Regions from separate parts of the Pseudomonas sp. MBLB4136 genome, predicted to be linked through region 2. Evidence: predicted binding sites of a transcription regulator. Region 2 holds the regulator's gene; the other holds the start of a gene.
The links. Region 2 encodes LexA, which represses DNA repair genes until DNA is damaged. Its sites were predicted from a motif close to CTGTNTNNNNANACAG; they were not measured.

Region 1 (8,911 bases), 900 kb from region 2:
TGACCAAGCCCGATGAGCGCGTCCTGGAAGACGGCGAGCGAGTGGAGATCTATCGCCCGTTGATCGCCGATCCGAAGGAGGTGCGCAAGCAGCGCGCCGCCCGAGCGGCCAAGGCCAAGGCCGACGAGCAGGGCGCTTGATGGGCAAGCGCCGGCCATGAAAAAGCCCGGAGGTCTTCCGGGCTTTTTTGTCTTTGGTGCTTACTGCGGCGAGCTTTCCAGGGGCTCGGGAACCGGCACCGGCACGGTTCTCACCTCGTCGACCTCGCGCTGGATCTGCTCGAGCAGCGAGCCTGGAGTCGGCGCTGCGTCCTCGATCTGCGGAGCAGCGCTGACCGGCGTGGTCGGATCGCCGTCCTCGCCAAGGATCGCCTGGTCGCGGCTGACGCCGGGCATGAAGTCGCCGGACAGGCCGGCCAGCTGGTCGTTGCCATCGAAGACCAGGCTGACGCGCTCCTGCAGGCGCTGGCCACCCCCCGGCTGGATGCTGTAGAGGTAGTCCCAGCGGTTGCTGTGGAAGGTGTCGGTGAGCAGCGGGTTGCCCATGATAAACCGCACTTGGCGGCGGGTCATTCCAGGGCGCAACTGGTCTATCATGTCCTGCGTGACGACATTGCCCTGTTGGATGTCGATTTTGTAAACCCCGGGGAATGAGCAACCGGCGAGTGCGAAGAGCCCCGTCAAGGTGAGGCTGGTCAGCAGGAGCTTGGCATTTTGCATCGGTGGGTGACTTCCACTATCTTGGCTGGGCAACGTAAACCCGGATCATACCCGTAATAAGGGAAGCTGCAAAACCGCTTCCACGAGAAAGCAGACCATGGTTGAAAATAGCGAACTACGCAAGGCTGGCCTGAAAGTGACCCTGCCGAGGGTCAAGATATTGCAGATGCTCGATTCCGCCGAGCAGCGCCACATGAGCGCAGAGGATGTATACAAGGCGCTGATGGAGGCGGGCGAGGATGTCGGTCTGGCAACGGTGTATCGCGTGTTGACCCAGTTCGAGGCGGCAGGCCTGGTGGTGCGACACAATTTCGATGGCGGCCATGCGGTGTTCGAGTTGGCCGACAGCGGTCATCACGATCATATGGTCTGTGTCGACTCCGGCGAGGTGATCGAGTTCTTCGACCCGGAAATCGAGAAGCGGCAGAAGGAGATCGTCCGCGAGCACGGCTTCGAGCTGGTCGATCACAACCTGGTGCTCTACGTGCGCAAGAAGAAGTAGGCGCACTGGCGCGGCATGAGAAAGGCGACCCTAGGGTCGCCTTTTTTGTTGCTTGGCGCCGCTACTTGCTCAGGCCTGGGCGCTGGCGACCATCTGCCGGGCGTGGGCCAGGGACTCCTCGGTGAGGTCGACGCCGCCGAGCATGCGGGCGATCTCCTCGACCCGCTGGTGACGCTCGAGCTTGCTCACCGCGGTGCGGGTCGCGTCGCTTTCCCGCACCTTGTGCACGAACAGGTGCTGGTGCCCTTGCGCAGCCACCTGCGGCAGGTGGGTGACGGTCAGGACCTGGCCGCGCTCGCCAAGGCGGCGCAGCAGCTGGCCGACCACCTCGGCGGTCGGCCCGCCAATGCCGACGTCGACTTCGTCGAAGACCAGGGTCGGCACCCGTGAGGTCTGGGCGGTGATCACCTGGATGGCCAGGCTGATACGCGACAGCTCGCCGCCGGAGGCGACTTTGGCTAGGGCCTTGAGCGGCTGCCCGGGGTTGGCGCTGACCAGGAACTCGACCTGCTCCAAACCGTTGGCCTGCGGCTCGTCGCTGCTGTTGCCGCGCAGCTGGATAGTGAAGCGCCCGCCAGGCATGCCCAGGCTGTGCATCTCCGTCTCCACGGCCGTGGCGAGGCGGTTGGCGGCCTCGTTGCGCAGGGCGCTCAGCTCCGCGGCCTTTTCCTGGTAGTGGCGGGCATAGGCGTCGAGCTCTTCGCCGAGGCGCTCGACGGCCTGGTCGTCGGCGTTGAGGCTTTCCAGTTCCTCGAACAGCTGCTGCTGCAGCGCGGCCATCTCGCTGGGCTGGATGCGGTGCTTGCGCGCCAGGGTGTAGATGGTGTCGAGGCGCTCCTCGAGCATCTGCAGGCGCTCGGGGTCGGCGTCGAAGTGGTCGAGAAAGCGGTTCAGCTCGCCGACCGCCTCTTCCACCTGGATCTGCGCACTGGCCAACAGGTTGATCGCCTCGTTGAGGGCGCCGGGTTGCCCCTGGAAGCCGCTGAGGCGGTTGAGGCTACCGGTCAATGCCGACAGCACGTTGCCGGCATCATTCTCGCTGCATTGCTCGATCACCAGGCGGCAGGCGCTGAGCAGGCTTTCGGCGTTGGTCAGGGTCTTGTGCTCCTGCTCGAGCTGTTCCAGCTCCTGTTCGCCGAGGGCCAGGTTGTCCAGTTCCTCGAGCTGATAGCTGAGCAGCTGATGGCGGGCGCGCTGCTCGTCACCCATCCCGGAGAGGCGCTCAAGCTCGCTCTTGGTCTGCTTCCAGCGCTGCGCGGCCAGTTGCACCTGGCGCGCCAGTTCCTGGCTGCCGGCGTACTCGTCGAGCAGGCGGCGATGGGTGTCGGCCTTGAGCAGGGACTGGTGTTCGTGCTGGCTGTGGATGTCGATCAGCAGTTCGCCGAGGGCCTTGAGGTCGCCTTGGGGGCAGGGCGAGCCGTTGATATAGCCGCGCGAGCGGCCTTCGGCGGTGATCACCCGGCGCAGGATGCATGGGCCGTCGTGCTTCAGGTCGCGCTCGGCCAGCCAGGCCCGCGCCTCGGGAATGTCGTTGAGGTCGAAGCTGGCGAGGATGTCCGCCTTGTCCGCGCCGGGGCGCACCACGCCGCTGTCCGCACGATCGCCCAGGCAGAGGCCGAGGGCGTCGAGCATGATCGACTTGCCGGCGCCGGTTTCGCCGCTGATCACGCTCATCCCGCTGTCCAGCTCCAGGTCGAGATGTTCAACGATGGCGTAGTTGTGTACGGACAGGTGCACCAGCATGGCGAGGCCTCTCGGGGTTGAAGTCTGGTTATTTATACAGTGTTTGTTTTGCCGCTGACAATCCTCCCGCCGCCCTTGAAGCGTGAAATTTAGGCCCCATATAGGCGGCAGGTGCGCAGGTTCCGACCTGTGCCGAATTATCAGAGGAGAGTTGCATGGCAGACGAACAGACCCAAGATAACCAGCTTCCTGAGGTTTCCGCCGAGGTCGAGGCGGCGGGCGGCGAGTTGGATGCCCGTATCCAGGTTCTCGAGGAGGAGTTGGCTGCCGCTCAGGACAAGGCCCTGCGCATGGCCGCCGACCTGCAGAACGTGCGTCGCCGCGCCGAGCAGGATGTGGAGAAGGCGCACAAGTTCGCCCTGGAAAAGTTCGCCAGCGACCTGCTGCCGGTGGTCGACAGCCTGGAGCGCGGGCTCGAGCTGTCGAGCCCGAACGACGAGGCGATCAAGGCGGTGCGCGAAGGCATGGAGCTGACCCTCAAGCTGTTCCAGGACACCCTCAAGCGTCACCAGCTGGAGGCGGTCGACCCGGAAGGCGCGCCGTTCGATCCGGAGCAGCACCAGGCGATGGCCATGCAGGAGAGCACCCAGGTGGAGCCCAATAGCGTGCTCAAGGTGTTCCAGAAGGGCTATCTGCTCAACGGTCGGCTGTTGCGCCCGGCCATGGTGGTGGTCAGCAAGGCCCCGGCCGAAGCGCCGCCGTCCATCGACGAGCAGGCTTGAAATTCGCCGGCGAGCCCCCATTTGTTGAATCAAGCGTTTTAGTGCTACCGCGGCCGGTCAAGCAAGGCGGCGGGGAAATCGAAATTTCGGGAGAGTGAATATGGGCAAAATCATCGGTATCGACCTGGGGACTACCAACTCCTGCGTCTCCATTCTGGAAAACGGCAGTGTCAAGGTGCTGGAGAACGCCGAAGGCGCTCGCACCACGCCGTCGATCATCGCCTACAGCAACGACGGCGAGATCCTCGTCGGTCAGTCGGCCAAGCGCCAGGCGGTGACCAACCCGCACAACACCCTGTACGCGGTGAAGCGCCTGATCGGTCGTCGCTTCGAAGAAAACGTGGTGCAGAAAGACATCCAGATGGTGCCGTACAAGATCGTCAAGGCTGACAACGGCGACGCCTGGGTGCAGGTCAAGGACCAGAAGATGGCCCCGCCGCAGATCTCCGCGGAAGTGCTGAAGAAGATGAAGAAGACCGCCGAAGACTACCTCGGCGAGCCTGTGACCGAGGCGGTGATCACCGTGCCGGCCTACTTCAACGACAGCCAGCGTCAGGCCACCAAGGACGCCGGCCGCATCGCCGGTCTGGACGTCAAACGCATCATCAACGAGCCGACCGCCGCGGCCCTGGCCTATGGCATGGACAAGGCCAAGGGCGACCACACCGTGATCGTCTATGACCTGGGTGGCGGTACCTTCGATATTTCGGTGATCGAGATCGCCGAAGTTGACGGCGAGCACCAGTTCGAAGTGTTGGCCACCAACGGCGACACCTTCCTCGGTGGTGAGGACTTCGACCTGCGTCTGATCGATTACCTGGTGGAAGAGTTCAAGAAAGAAACCGGCATGAACCTCAAGGGCGACCCGCTGGCCATGCAGCGCCTGAAAGAGGCGGCGGAGAAGGCCAAGATCGAGCTGTCCTCGAGCCAGCAGACCGACGTCAACCTGCCGTACATCACCGCCGATGCCAGCGGTCCCAAGCACCTCAACGTGAAGATCTCCCGCTCCAAGCTGGAGTCGCTGGTCGAGGACCTGGTGCAGCGCACCATCGAACCGTGCCGCATCGCCCTGAAGGATGCCGGCATCGACGTCGGCTCGATCCATGACGTGATCCTGGTCGGTGGCCAGACCCGCATGCCGCTGGTGCAGAAGACCGTTGCCGAGTTCTTCGGCAAGGAAGCGCGCAAGGACGTCAATCCGGACGAAGCCGTGGCCATGGGCGCCGCCATTCAGGGCGCGGTACTGGCCGGCGACGTCAAGGACGTGCTGCTGCTGGACGTCTCTCCGCTGACCCTGGGTATCGAGACCATGGGTGGGGTGATGACCGCACTGATCGAGAAGAACACCACCATCCCGACCAAGAAGTCCCAGGTGTTCTCCACCGCCGACGACAACCAGAGCGCCGTGACCATCCACGTGCTGCAGGGCGAGCGCAAGCAGGCCGCGCAGAACAAGTCGCTGGGCAAGTTCGACCTGGCCGAGATTCCGCCGGCTCCGCGTGGCGTGCCGCAGATCGAGGTGACCTTCGACATCGACGCCAACGGCATCCTGCATGTCGGCGCGAAGGACAAGGCCACCGGCAAGCAGCAGTCCATCGTGATCAAGGCCAACTCCGGCCTGTCCGAGGAGGAAATCGAGCAGATGGTCCGCGACGCCGAGGCCAATGCCGAGGAAGACCGCAAGTTCGAGGAACTGGCGACCGCGCGCAACCAGGGTGACCAGCTGGTGCATGCCACCCGCAAGATGCTCACCGAGGCTGGCGACAAAGCCACCGAGGATGAGAAGGCGGCGATCGAGAAGGCCCTGGGCGAGCTGGAAGTGGCAGTGAAGGGTGACGATAAGGCGGCCATCGAGGCCAAGATGAATGCCCTGTCCGAGGCGACCACGCCGCTGGCGCAGAAGATGTACGCCGAGCAGCCGCAGGCGGGTGCCGCAGCGGACGCCGGTGATCAGGCCAAGAACGCTGGCGACGACGTGGTCGACGCCGAGTTCGAAGAGGTCAAGGACAACAAGTAAGCGCAGGCTTGCTGCTGCTCCATCCGCTCGTGGCGCGCGTCACGGGCGGGATGAATCGCCGCGCGGGGGCTTGCTCCCGCGTTGGCGTGTCTGGAGGAGGCGATTTGAGGGTGTTGAGGATCTATGTCTAAACGTGACTATTACGAGGTGCTGGGTGTCGAGCGCGGCGCCAGCGAGGCGGAGCTGAAGAAGGCTTACCGGCGCCTGGCGATGAAGCACCACCCGGACCGCAATCCCGACGACAAAGCGTCGGAAGAGAAGTTCAAGGAGGCCAATGAGGCCTACGAGGTGCTGTCCGACGCCAGCAAGCGGGCCGCTTACGACCAGTACGGCCACGCCGGCGTCGACCCGAGCATGGGTGGCGGCGGTGGCGCCGGCTTCGGCGGCGCGAACTTCTCCGATATCTTCGGCGACGTGTTCAGCGACTTCTTCGGCGGCGGTCGTGGTGGTCAGCGCGGTGGCGCCCAGCGGGGCAGCGACCTGCGCTACACCCTTGAGCTGGACCTGGAAGAGGCGGTGCGCGGCACCACGGTGACCATTCGCGTGCCGACCCTGGTCAATTGCAAGAGCTGCGATGGCTCGGGCGCCAAGAAGGGCACCAGCCCGGTGACCTGTACCACCTGCGGCGGTATCGGCCAGGTGCGCATGCAGCAGGGCTTCTTCTCGGTGCAGCAGACCTGTCCGCGCTGTCATGGCAACGGCAAGATGATCACCGACCCCTGTGGCAGCTGCCACGGCCACGGCCGGGTCGAGGAGCACAAGACCCTGTCGGTCAAGGTGCCGGCCGGCGTCGACACCGGCGATCGCATTCGTCTGTCCGGCGAGGGCGAGGCGGGCGCCATGGGTGGCCCGGCGGGCGACCTCTATGTGGTGGTCAATGTGCGCGAGCACTCGATCTTCCAGCGTGACGGCAAGCACCTGTATTGCGAGGTGCCGATCAGCTTCGCCGACGCCGCCCTGGGCGGCGAGCTGGAAGTGCCGACTCTGGATGGCCGGGTCAAGCTGAAGATTCCGGAAGGCACCCAGACCGGCAAGCTGTTCCGCCTGCGCGGCAAGGGCGTGGCGCCGGTGCGCGGCGGTGGTGCTGGCGACCTGATGTGCCGGGTCGCGGTGGAGACCCCGGTCAATCTGGATCGACGCCAGCGTGAGCTGCTCGAGGAGTTCCGTCAGTCCCTGGCCGGCGACAGTTCCCACTCGCCCAAGGCCAGTGGCTGGTTCGAGGGCGTCAAGCGCTTCTTTGGCGATTTGTAACGAGTCGGCCGGCCGGGCGCTCGGGCTGATGATGGTATGAGTCAGCCCTCTATACCCGGCGGCGGACCTGCAGCTTGGAGTTTCTAGATATGCAACGAATTGCCGTGATGGGCGCCGCGGGGCGCATGGGCAAGACCCTGATCGAGGCGGTGCAGCAGGCCGAAGGTGCCAGCCTGAGTGCCGCGGTCGATCGCCCGGACAGCAGCTTGGTCGGTGCCGATGCCGGCGAGCTGACCGGGCTGGGCAAGCTGGGTGTGCCGTTGTCCGGCGACCTGGCTGCCGTGCTGGACCAGTTCGATGTGCTGATCGATTTCACTCACCCCTCGGTGACCCTGAAGAACCTGGAGGTCTGCCGTCAGGCGGGCAAGGCCATGGTCATTGGCACCACGGGCTTCAGTGTCGCGGAGAAGCAGCTGCTGGCCGAGGCGGGCAAGCAGATCCCGATCGTCTTCGCCGCCAACTTCAGCGTCGGCGTCAACCTCTGCCTGAAGCTGCTGGATACCGCGGCGCGGGTGCTGGGCGACGAGGTGGATATCGAGATCATCGAGGCCCACCATCGGCACAAGGTCGATGCGCCCTCCGGGACTGCTTTGCGCATGGGCGAAGTGGTGGCCAATGCCCTGGGGCGTGATCTGCAGAAGGTCGCGGTCTACGGCCGCGAAGGCCAGACCGGCGCTCGCGCTCGCGAGACCATCGGCTTTGCCACCGTGCGCGCCGGCGACGTGGTCGGCGACCATACCGTGCTGTTTGCCGCCGACGGCGAGCGGGTGGAGATCACCCACAAGGCCTCCAGCCGCATGACCTTCGCCAAGGGGGCGGTGCGCTCCGCCCTGTGGCTGCAGGGGCGGGATGCCGGGTTGTATGACATGCAGGACGTTCTGGGGCTCAACTGAGCCCCGTGCAACTGGGCGGAGGCTTATCTGGATGTGGACCAAAAAGTCACTTTCCTGTAAGCTTCCCGCTTTAGTGTGTCCACTAAAAGTTACGCAGAATGAATCAGATAAAAAAGCGGGGTGACGGTCGATACGTCATCCCGCTTTTTTACAACCTGCGTTTGCTTCAAGCCTTGATCGACGGGAGGTCTTCTTGACTAAGCCAGCCATACTCGCCCTTGCTGACGGCAGCATTTTTCGCGGCGAGGCCATCGGTGCCGATGGCCATACTATTGGAGAGGTGGTGTTCAATACCGCCATGACCGGCTATCAGGAAATCCTTACCGATCCCTCCTATGCCCAGCAAATCGTTACCCTGACCTATCCGCATATCGGCAACACCGGCACCACCCCGGAGGACGCCGAGTCCAATCGGGTCTGGGCCGCCGGTCTGATCATTCGTGACCTGCCGCTGACCGCCAGCAACTGGCGCAACAAGCAGTCGTTGCCCGACTACCTGAAGGAAAACGGCACCGTTGCCATCGCCGGCATCGACACTCGCCGCCTGACCCGCATCCTGCGCGAGAAGGGGTCGCAGAACGGCTGCATCCTCGCCGGCGCAGACGCCACCGAGGAAAAAGCCCTGGAACTGGCGCGCAGCTTCCCCGGCCTCAAGGGCATGGACCTGGCCAAGGTGGTCAGCTGCACCGAGTCCTACGAGTGGCGCGAAAGCACCTGGAACCTGAAGGACGACAGTCACCCGCAGATCCCGGCTGGCGAGCTGCCCTATCACGTGGTGGCCTACGACTACGGGGTCAAGCTGAACATCCTGCGCATGTTGGTGGCGCGCGGCTGCCGCCTGACCGTGGTGCCGGCGCAGACCCCGGCCAACGAAGTGCTGGCGCTGAATCCCGATGGCGTGTTCCTGTCCAATGGCCCGGGCGATCCCGAGCCGTGCGATTACGCGATCCAGGCCATCAAGGACGTGTTGGAGACCGATATTCCGGTGTTCGGCATCTGCCTTGGCCACCAGCTGCTGGCCCTGGCGTCCGGCGCCAAGACCCTGAAGATGGGCCACGGCCACC
Region 2 (8,911 bases):
GCCGAGGCCGGCGAGAACGGCATGCGCGCCAACCTGCCGACGCCGACCGACATCGCCTGCCGCGAATGCGGCCGGCCGATGATGATTCGTACAGCCTCCACCGGGGTGTTCCTCGGTTGCTCCGGCTACAGCCTGCCGCCGAAGGAGCGCTGCAAGTCGACCATCAACCTGATCCCGGGGGACGAGATCGCCGCGGACGACGAGGGCGAGTCGGAGTCTCTGGTATTGCTGGGCAAGCACCGCTGTCAGAAATGCGGTACCGCCATGGATGCCTACCTGCTGGACGAGACACGCAAGCTGCATGTGTGCGGCAACAACCCGGACTGCTCCGGCTATGAGGTCGAGCAGGGCCAATACCGCATCAAGGGTTACGAGGGGCCGAGCCTGGAGTGCGACAAGTGCGGCAGCCAGATGCAACTCAAGACCGGCCGTTTCGGCAAGTTCTTCGGCTGTACCAACAGCGAGTGCAAGAACACCCGCAAGCTGCTCAAGAGCGGTGAGCCGGCGCCGCCGAAGATGGACGCGGTGAAGATGCCGGAGCTCAAGTGCGAAAAGGTCAACGACACCTACGTGTTGCGTGACGGCGCATCCGGCCTGTTCCTCGCCGCCAGCCAGTTCCCGAAGAACCGCGAGACCCGCGCGCCATTGGTGCTGGAGCTGCTGCCGCACAAGGACGAGATCGATCCCAAGTATCACTTCCTCCTCGAGGCCCCCGCCAAGGACCCCGAGGGCCGCCCGGCGGTGATTCGCTACAGTCGCAAGACCAAGGAGCAGTACGTGCAGTCCGAGGTCGAGGGCAAGCCCAGCGGCTGGCGGGCGTTCTATGATGGCGGCAAGTGGAAGGTCGAAGACAAGCGCTAACCCCGCAGATCGCGCGCCCGTCCTGAACGGGCGCGCGTATAGTGATTTGATCCGCAGAGGAGGGTGCTGCCATGGCCAATGAACTCTATACCCGCACCAATCAGAAGATTTTCTATGCCGGCCTGGCGCTGGAGTCCTGGCGCAAGGCGGAAGAGGGGCGGGCGATGAACGCCCAGGGCCTGATCCAGGCCGAGCGCGAGGCCGCCCTGTTTCACCTGTACGGGGCGCTGCTCGGGTTATGCCATGAAATAGCCGGCTACTACCGCTTGCCGGAACGCGACGCGCCGCGCGCCGAGCAATTGTTGAGCAGGGCGTCGCTGGAGGCGGCACCGAGTCCCGAGTTGGCCGAGCTGGTGGAGCTTGCGCAGAAGCCGGAGACCTGGCTGGCGCAGCTGTTGCAGGCCTATGCCGAGCTGTTTCTGCCGCCCCGGGAGGAAAGGAAGGCCAAGGCCGACGTACTCACGCCCTTGATCGAGGCGGTCAGCCTGGATCAGGAGGTGGCACCCTTGTCGCGGGAGACCTTGGAGGCGTGGCGGCAGCAGCTAAAGGCGCTGGCGCAGCGTTTTCGCGAGTCGCTCACCGAGTGGTGAATCGGCTCGGGATGGGCGGGCTAGGGTGAAGCCTGGTCGGCTGTTACAATGACGGCCTTTCGTGGAGAGTCGAACCAATGCCTACATCCTTCCTGGAAATTGTCGAGTTGCCCGATGGGCGCATAGCCCTGCGTCGCGCTGAGGATGAGGAGGCGCTGGTGGTGCTGGATTTCTCTTCCGATGCCAAGGCCTTCCTGCAAGGCCAGCATATCGAAGTCGCCAAGGCCATGCTGAACGTCGGCGTGCAGATGGCTGGGCGGCTGGCCGAGGGCGACTTTCAGCATGAGGAGCAGGCGCGCGTCCTGCATTGAGCGGGTAGCGCCGGGTCGACGCAAATGTCGACCGTCAGGTTGGTTCCGTTGGTCTCTTCAATCCCTTCTTGACCGGCATGCCCCATGCGCGGTTTGCGCGCCACTTCGCTGGCCTAACCCAGGCTGATATTCAGGCTCTGCGCCTGTCCCTGGCGTGCGGCTTGTTCCAAGCGTTGCCGAGCGGCGTGCCCGAGTGGGTGCAACCAGCTGATTACGGTATGACTGCGTCCCAGCCTCAATGCTTCCTCGGCCAATTGCAGGGGGCTCTGCCGCTCGCCCGGCTGCAGCAGCAGGATGCGTTCGCGGTTCAGGCCCGCATCGCGTAACCAGTTGGCGGTCAGCGATGCCGGCGGCGCAATCAGGGTTAGCCAGCGCGCGTCACTGGTTTCGCTCAGCTCGCGGAGGATAGGCGCGAGCAAACTCAGGCAGTGCCCGGCAGCGCCGCGCAGAGACAGCTCGCTGAACGCCTCTGGCTCATCCAGCCAGGGCGACTGTGCGGCTTCGGCCATGAGCGCGGGTGCTGGCGAGGCCAGGAATGCATCGAACAGCGGCAGTTGCGTGCGGTTCAGCGGCTGCGGGGACTGCATAGATCCTCCTTTATCGGCGAATGACGCCGACGCTCAGGCCTTCGATAACCAGATCCTGTTCTTCCAGGTTCACCTCGATTGGCGCGAACTCTGGATTCTCGGCGAGCAGCCAGACCTTGTTGCCGTCACGCTTGAAGCGTTTGACCGTTACCTCGTCATCGATGCGGGCCACCACCACTTGCCCGTTGTGCGCTTCCCGGGTGGTGTGCACGGCAAGCAGGTCGCCATCGAAGATGCCGATGTCCTTCATACTCATGCCGCGCACGCGCAACAGGTAGTCGGCGCGAGGGTGGAAGAACTCCGGGTTGATACGGCAGGATTCTTCCACGTGCTGCTGCGCCAGAACTGGCGCGCCGGCAGCTACGCGGCCGATAACCGGCAGGCCTTCTTCCTCGTTGCTCGGTTCGAAGCCGGGAATGCGAATGCCGCGAGAGGCACCTGGAGTCATCTCAATGGCACCCTTGCGGGCCAGGGCCTTCAAGTGTTCTTCAGCTGCATTGGGTGACTTGAAGCCAAGCGCTTGGGCGATCTCAGCCCGTGTCGGTGGGTAGCCGTTATCTTCCAGGCACTGCTTGATGAAGGCGAGAATCTCTGTTTGACGCGGCGTGAGCTTAAGCATGGTTGGGCTCTGTTTTTATATACAGTGACTGGGATTATATACAGTGAAGGCTGCTTGGCAATCCACCTTTTGCTGCGTCCTGGCCGGTTTTCCCCTTGCACTTTGTTGGTGGCTGCGTGTTACTTGGCCGGCTTTGCGCGCGTCTTGCTCTGCTGCGCTCGCTCACAACTGTGAAATTGTGACTGGTCAGCCGAAAGACGTCTGACGCGGCTTGACAAGAAGCAGGGCTGAAACGTATGTTTCAAACAAGTGTTTGTCAGGTGTAAAGGTCATGGCTCAATCGGAAACCGTTGAACGCATCCTCGATGCTGCGGAGCAGCTGTTCGCGGAGAAGGGGTTCGCCGAGACTTCCCTGCGGTTGATCACCAGCAAGGCCGGGGTCAACCTGGCAGCGGTGAATTACCATTTCGGTTCGAAGAAGGCGCTGATCCAGGCGGTCTTCTCGCGCTTTCTCGGGCCGTTCTGCGCCAGTCTCGAGCGTGAGCTCGACCGCCGCCAGGCCAAGCCTGAGGGCAAGGCCAGTCTCGAGGAACTGCTCGAGTTACTGGTCGAGCAGGCCCTGGCGGTGAAGCCGCGCAGTGGCAACGACCTGTCGATCTTCATGCGCCTGCTGGGCTTGGCCTTCAGTCAGAGCCAGGGCCACCTGCGCAAGTACTTGGAAGAGGTCTACGGCAAGGTTTTCCGGCGCTACATGCTGCTGGTGCATGAGGCGGCGCCACGTATTCCGCCGCTGGAGCTGTTCTGGCGAGTGCACTTCATGTTGGGTGCCGCGGCGTTCAGCATGTCCGGGATCAAGGCCCTGCGGGCCATGGCCGAGACCGATTTCGGGGTCAATACCTCGATTGAGCAGGTGATGCGCCTGATGGTGCCGTTTCTGGCGGCGGGCATGCGGGCGGAGTCCGGTCTGGCCGATGAAGCGCTGGCGGCTGCCCAGCACAGGGCGCGCGTCAAGAGCCCGGTCGTCTCCGCCAAGGTGTAACGGTGAGCGGGTGGGCTTGGCGGGCATGATCCGCTAAGCTAGCCGCCCATGCGCGATCTCGACCTTCTGCATATTTCGCTTGCTGATCAGTGCCTGTACGGCTTCGTCGACGGGCAGTTGCTGCTGCGCCTGCCGGTTTCCACGGCGCTCAATGGTCCCGGTGAGCTCAATGGCTCCGGCTGTACGCCGCGGGGCTTGCATCGAGTGCGGGCGAAGATCGGTGAGGGGCTGCCGGTTGGCGCGGTGCTGCGCGGGCGGCGCTGGACCGGCGAGCAGTGGTCTGCCGAACTGGCCACGCAGTTTCCCGAGCGGGACTGGATCCTTTCGCGGATTCTCTGGCTTAGCGGCTGCGAGCCGGGACGCAACCGGCTCGGCAACGTGGACACCTTTCGCCGCTACATCTACCTGCACGGTACCCCGGACACCGAGCCGATGGGGGAGCCGCGCTCCCATGGCTGCATACGCCTGCGCAATGAAGATCTGATCGCCCTGTTCCCCCGTGTTCCCCTGAAGTGCGCAGTGCGCATCGAAGAAGCGTCCTGCCCGGGCTGGGCAGCGATGCCCCTCAATTAAGGATTTCGAGTGAGTTCAAGCATGCAAGGTTCGCTGATGCTGGATATCGACGGTACCTGGCTGACCGCCGAGGACCGCCGGTTGCTGAGGCAGCCGGAGGTGGGTGGGTTGATTCTGTTCGCACGCAATATCGAGGACCCGCGGCAGGTGCGCGAGCTGTGCGCGGCGATTCGCGCCGTGCGCCCCGAACTGCTGCTGGCCGTGGATCAGGAAGGTGGCCGTGTGCAGCGTCTGCGCAATGGTTTCGTGCGCCTGCCGGCCATGCGCGCGGTGGCGGACAATCAGAATGCCGAGGCGCTGGCCGAGTACTGCGGCTGGATCATGGCCACCGAGGTGTTGGCGGCCGGTTTGGACCTGAGTTTCGCTCCGGTGCTGGACCTCGACCACCAGCGCAGCGCGGTGGTCGGCAGTCGCGCCTTCGAGGGCGATGCGCAGCGGGCAGCGGTGCTGGCCGGGGCCTTCATTCGAGGCATGGGCGCGGCAGGGATGGCGGCCACCGGCAAGCATTTTCCCGGCCATGGCTGGGCCGAGGCCGACTCCCATGTGGCCATACCGGTGGACGAGCGCAGCTTGGAACAGATTCGCGCCAGCGACCTGCAGCCGTTTGTGCGGCTCAGCGGTGAGCTGGCCGCGGTGATGCCGGCCCACGTCATCTATTCCCAGGTCGACAGTCAGCCCGCGGGTTTCTCGCGCCGTTGGCTGCAGGAAATCCTGCGCGGCGAGCTGGGGTTCACCGGGGTGATCTTCAGCGATGACCTGTCCATGGCCGGCGCTCATGTGGCCGGCGACGCCGCCGGGCGCATCGAGGCGGCCCTCACGGCGGGTTGTGACATGGGCCTGGTGTGCAATGATCGTGCGGCGGCGGAGTTGGCCCTGAGTGCCTTGCAGTGCCTCAAGGTCAGTGTGCCGGCTGGCTTAGCCAAGATGCGCCGTCGGGCTTTTCCAGGCGTCGAGTATCGACAGGATCCGCGTTGGCTGCACGCCATGACTGCCCTGCGCGCCGCCCAACTGATTGATTGAGGAACGTTTGATGACTGTTTACGCCATTATCGGTGGTACCGGCCTGACCCAGCTGGAGGGCCTGACCATCAATTCGGCCTTGAATCTCGAATCGCCCTACGGTCCGCCTTCGGCGCCGGTGCTGCGCGGCGACTACGCCGGGCGCGAGGTGCTGTTCCTCGCGCGGCATGGCCACCCGCACCGTATTCCGCCGCATCAGGTGAACTACCGCGCCAATCTCTGGGCGCTGAAAGAGGCCGGCGCCCAGGCAGTCATCGCGGTGAACGCCGTGGGCGGCATCCATGCGGCCATGGGCACCGGGCATTTCTGCGTGCCGCACCAGATCATCGACTACACCTCGGGGCGCGCGCACACCTTCTACGAAGGCGAGCTGGAACATGTCACCCATGTCGATTTCAGCCACCCCTACGACGGGGCGTTGCGCGACAAGCTGTGTGCCGCCCTGGCGGCCGAAGGCTGCGCCTTCAGCGGCCATGGCGTCTATGGCTGTACCCAGGGGCCGCGACTGGAGACGGTGGCGGAGATCGCCCGGCTGGAGCGCGACGGCTGCGATATCGTCGGCATGACCGGGATGCCCGAAGCGGTGCTGGCGCGTGAGCTGTCGCTGCCCTATGCCTGTCTGTCGCTGGTGGTCAACCCGGCGGCCGGCAAGTCCACGGCCTTGATCACCATGGCGGAGATCGAGCGTGCGCTGGATGAGGGGATGGGCCAGGTCAAGGCGGTGCTGGCGCGCGTGCTGGCCGGGTAAACCGGCGACTGGATGAAATAAGGGCCGCATCGCGCGGCCCTTTTTCGTGGTATCGAGTTACAGCGGCTTGACGCGAATCAGCAGCCCCAGGCTGCCATGGTCCAGGTAGGTCAGTTCACCGCTCTTCAGGCGGCTGTCCTGCTTGAGGCGCTCGCTGCCCTGCAGCAGGCCGCTGGCGTCGAACTGGTTGACCCAGAGGTCGGCCTCGACGTCGATGAAGCGCGCCAGCCTGAGACTCAGGGTGCCCTCCACGGGAAAGTGACCGAACTGCTCGCCGCCGCTGCTCAGTGCCACGCGGCTGGGGGAGCCGGACAGGCTCTGCGACCAGGCCTTGTGCAGCAGCACCTGGTAGCCGTTGGCGGCGGTGAGCTTGGCGGCTTCGCTGTTCAGCGCGGTGCCGCGCTCGCTGCCCAGGTCAATGGAGGGAGCGCCCTGGGCCCAGTCGTCCGGCGCCGGCTGGCTGGCCGGGACCGGCTCGCCGGCCTGGCGGAAGACGATGACCTCGACCTGAAAAAGGCCGTCGGCGACAGCCGGCGTGGCGAGCAGCATGAGCAGGGTGAGCGGCAGCAGGGCCAGGGTGCGGAATGCGCGCATGGTTGAGTCCTTAAGCGGCGGGGATCAGGCGCTCGAAGAGCGCTTCCAGGGTATTGAATCGTTGCTCCGGGCGCTCCATCGGCACCTGGAACTTGAACAGGGTGGCACCTTCGAACTTGTAACGATTGGGCTGGCTCTGGATCAGCTTGATCAAGGTCAGCGGATCGACACAGGTATCGGCGGCGAACTCGACGCGCCCGCCCTGGGGGCCGGCATCGACCTTCTTGATGCCCAGGCGTTCGGCCTGCAGTTTCAGCAGGGTCAGGCGCACCAGGTTTTTGGTCGGCTCGGGGAGCAGGCCGAAACGGTCGATCATCTCCACCTGCAACTCCTTCAGGCCGTCCTCGTCGGTAGCCGAGGCGATGCGCTTGTAGAGAATCAGGCGCGCGTGCACATCCGGCAGGTAGTCCTCGGGGATCAGCGCCGGCAGCCGCAGGTTGATTTCCGGGCCGCCGCCCAGGGGCTGCTCGAGGTTCGGTTGCTCGCCCTTGCGGATCGCCTTCACCGCGCGCTCGAGCATCTCCATGTAGAGGGTGAAGCCGACGGCCTGGATCTGCCCGCTCTGGCCGTCGCCGAGCAGTTCGCCGGCGCCGCGGATTTCCAGGTCGTGGGTGGCGAGAACGAAGCCGGCGCCCAGGTCCTGGGCATTGGCGATGGCCTCCAGGCGCTTCTGTGCGTCGTCGGTGACCTGTTTGCGTGGCGGCGTCAGCAGGTAGGCGTAGGCCTGGTGGTGGCTGCGGCCGACGCGGCCGCGCAACTGGTGCAGCTGGGCCAGGCCGAACTTGTCGGCGCGCTCGATGATGATGGTGTTGGCGCTCGGCACGTCGATGCCGGTCTCGATGATGGTCGAGGCGATCAGCACGTTGAAGCGCTTGTGATAGAAGTCGCTCATCACCTGCTCCAGGTCGCGCTCGCGCATCTGCCCGTGGCCGATGCCGATGCGCGCCTCCGGGACCAGGGCGGCCAGGTCGGCAGCGCACTTCTCGATGGTCTTCACGTCGTTGTGCAGGTAGTAGACCTGGCCGCCGCGCAGCAGCTCGCGCAGCAGGGCTTCCTTGATCACGCCGTTCTGCTGCTCCATGACGAAGGTGCGCACCGACAGGCGGCGTGCCGGCGGCGTGGCGATGATCGACAGGTCGCGCATGCCCGCCACGGCCATGTTCAGGGTGCGCGGAATCGGCGTGGCGGTCAGGGTGAGGATGTCTACCTCGCTGCGCAGGGCCTTGAGCTGCTCCTTCTGGCGCACGCCGAAACGGTGCTCCTCGTCGATGATCACCAGACCCAGGTTGTTGAACTTGACGTCGTCCTGCAGCAGCTTGTGGGTGCCGATGACGATGTCCACCTTGCCCTCGGCCAGCTGCTGCATGGCCTCGCCGACCTCCTTGGCGCTCTTGAAGCGGCTCATCACCTCGACCTTGACCGGCCAGTCGGCGAAGCGGTCGCGGAAGCTGTTGTAGTGCTGCTGGGCGAGCAGAGTGGTGGGCACCAGCACGGCTACCTGGCGGCCGCTGTGCACGGCGATAAAGGCGGCGCGCATGGCCACTTCGGTCTTGCCGAAGCCGACGTCGCCGCAGACCAGGCGGTCCATCGGCTTGGCCGCCAGCATGTCCTCGCGCACCGCGTCGATGGCGGCCTGCTGGTCGGGGGTCTCCTCGAAGGGGAAGCCGGCGCTGAAGGTGGCGTAGTCGAGCTGCGGGTCGGCGAACGCATAGCCCTCGCGGGCGGCCCGCCGGGCGTAGATGTCGAGCAGCTCGGCGGCGACATCGCGCACCTGTTCGGCAGCCTTGCGCTTGGCCTTCTGCCAGGTTTCCGAGCCCAGGCGGTGCAGCGGCGCCAGGGCGTCGTCGCTGCCGGTGTAGCGGGCGATCAGGTGCAGGCTGGCCACCGGCACGTAGAGCTTGGCCTCCTCGGCATACTGCAGGGCGAGGAACTCGGCGCTCTGGCCGTCGATTTCCAGGGTGATCAGGCCTTGGTAGCGGCCGACACCGTGGTCGATATGCACCACCGGCGCGCCTTCGCGCAGCTCGGT

Region 1: a site for LexA is predicted at 2,989-3,004, ahead of recN (DNA repair protein RecN). Genes of this name have one in related genera too.

What each region holds. Positions count from the first base shown of each region.
Region 1 covers NZ_CP196713.1:640,699-649,609, forward strand. Annotated here, with positions in the region: gene ACSX1D_RS02805 (RnfH family protein) at 1-140, shown strand, start outside; gene ACSX1D_RS02810 (outer membrane protein assembly factor BamE) at 201-719, opposite strand; gene fur (ferric iron uptake transcriptional regulator) at 817-1,221, shown strand; gene recN (DNA repair protein RecN) at 1,291-2,964, opposite strand; gene grpE (nucleotide exchange factor GrpE) at 3,120-3,686, shown strand; gene dnaK (molecular chaperone DnaK) at 3,787-5,703, shown strand; gene dnaJ (molecular chaperone DnaJ) at 5,827-6,954, shown strand; gene dapB (4-hydroxy-tetrahydrodipicolinate reductase) at 7,044-7,847, shown strand; gene carA (glutamine-hydrolyzing carbamoyl-phosphate synthase small subunit) at 8,041-8,911, shown strand, end outside.
Region 2 covers NZ_CP196713.1:1,540,396-1,549,306, forward strand. Annotated here, with positions in the region: gene topA (type I DNA topoisomerase) at 1-861, shown strand, start outside; gene ACSX1D_RS07025 (DUF6586 family protein) at 933-1,451, shown strand; gene ACSX1D_RS07030 (hypothetical protein) at 1,529-1,762, shown strand; gene sulA (SOS-induced cell division inhibitor SulA) at 1,876-2,349, opposite strand; gene lexA (transcriptional repressor LexA) at 2,360-2,968, opposite strand; gene ACSX1D_RS07045 (TetR family transcriptional regulator) at 3,240-3,947, shown strand; gene ACSX1D_RS07050 (L,D-transpeptidase family protein) at 3,996-4,520, shown strand; gene nagZ (beta-N-acetylhexosaminidase) at 4,542-5,540, shown strand; gene ACSX1D_RS07060 (S-methyl-5'-thioinosine phosphorylase) at 5,551-6,288, shown strand; gene ACSX1D_RS07065 (CsiV family protein) at 6,346-6,882, opposite strand; gene mfd (transcription-repair coupling factor) at 6,893-8,911, opposite strand, start outside.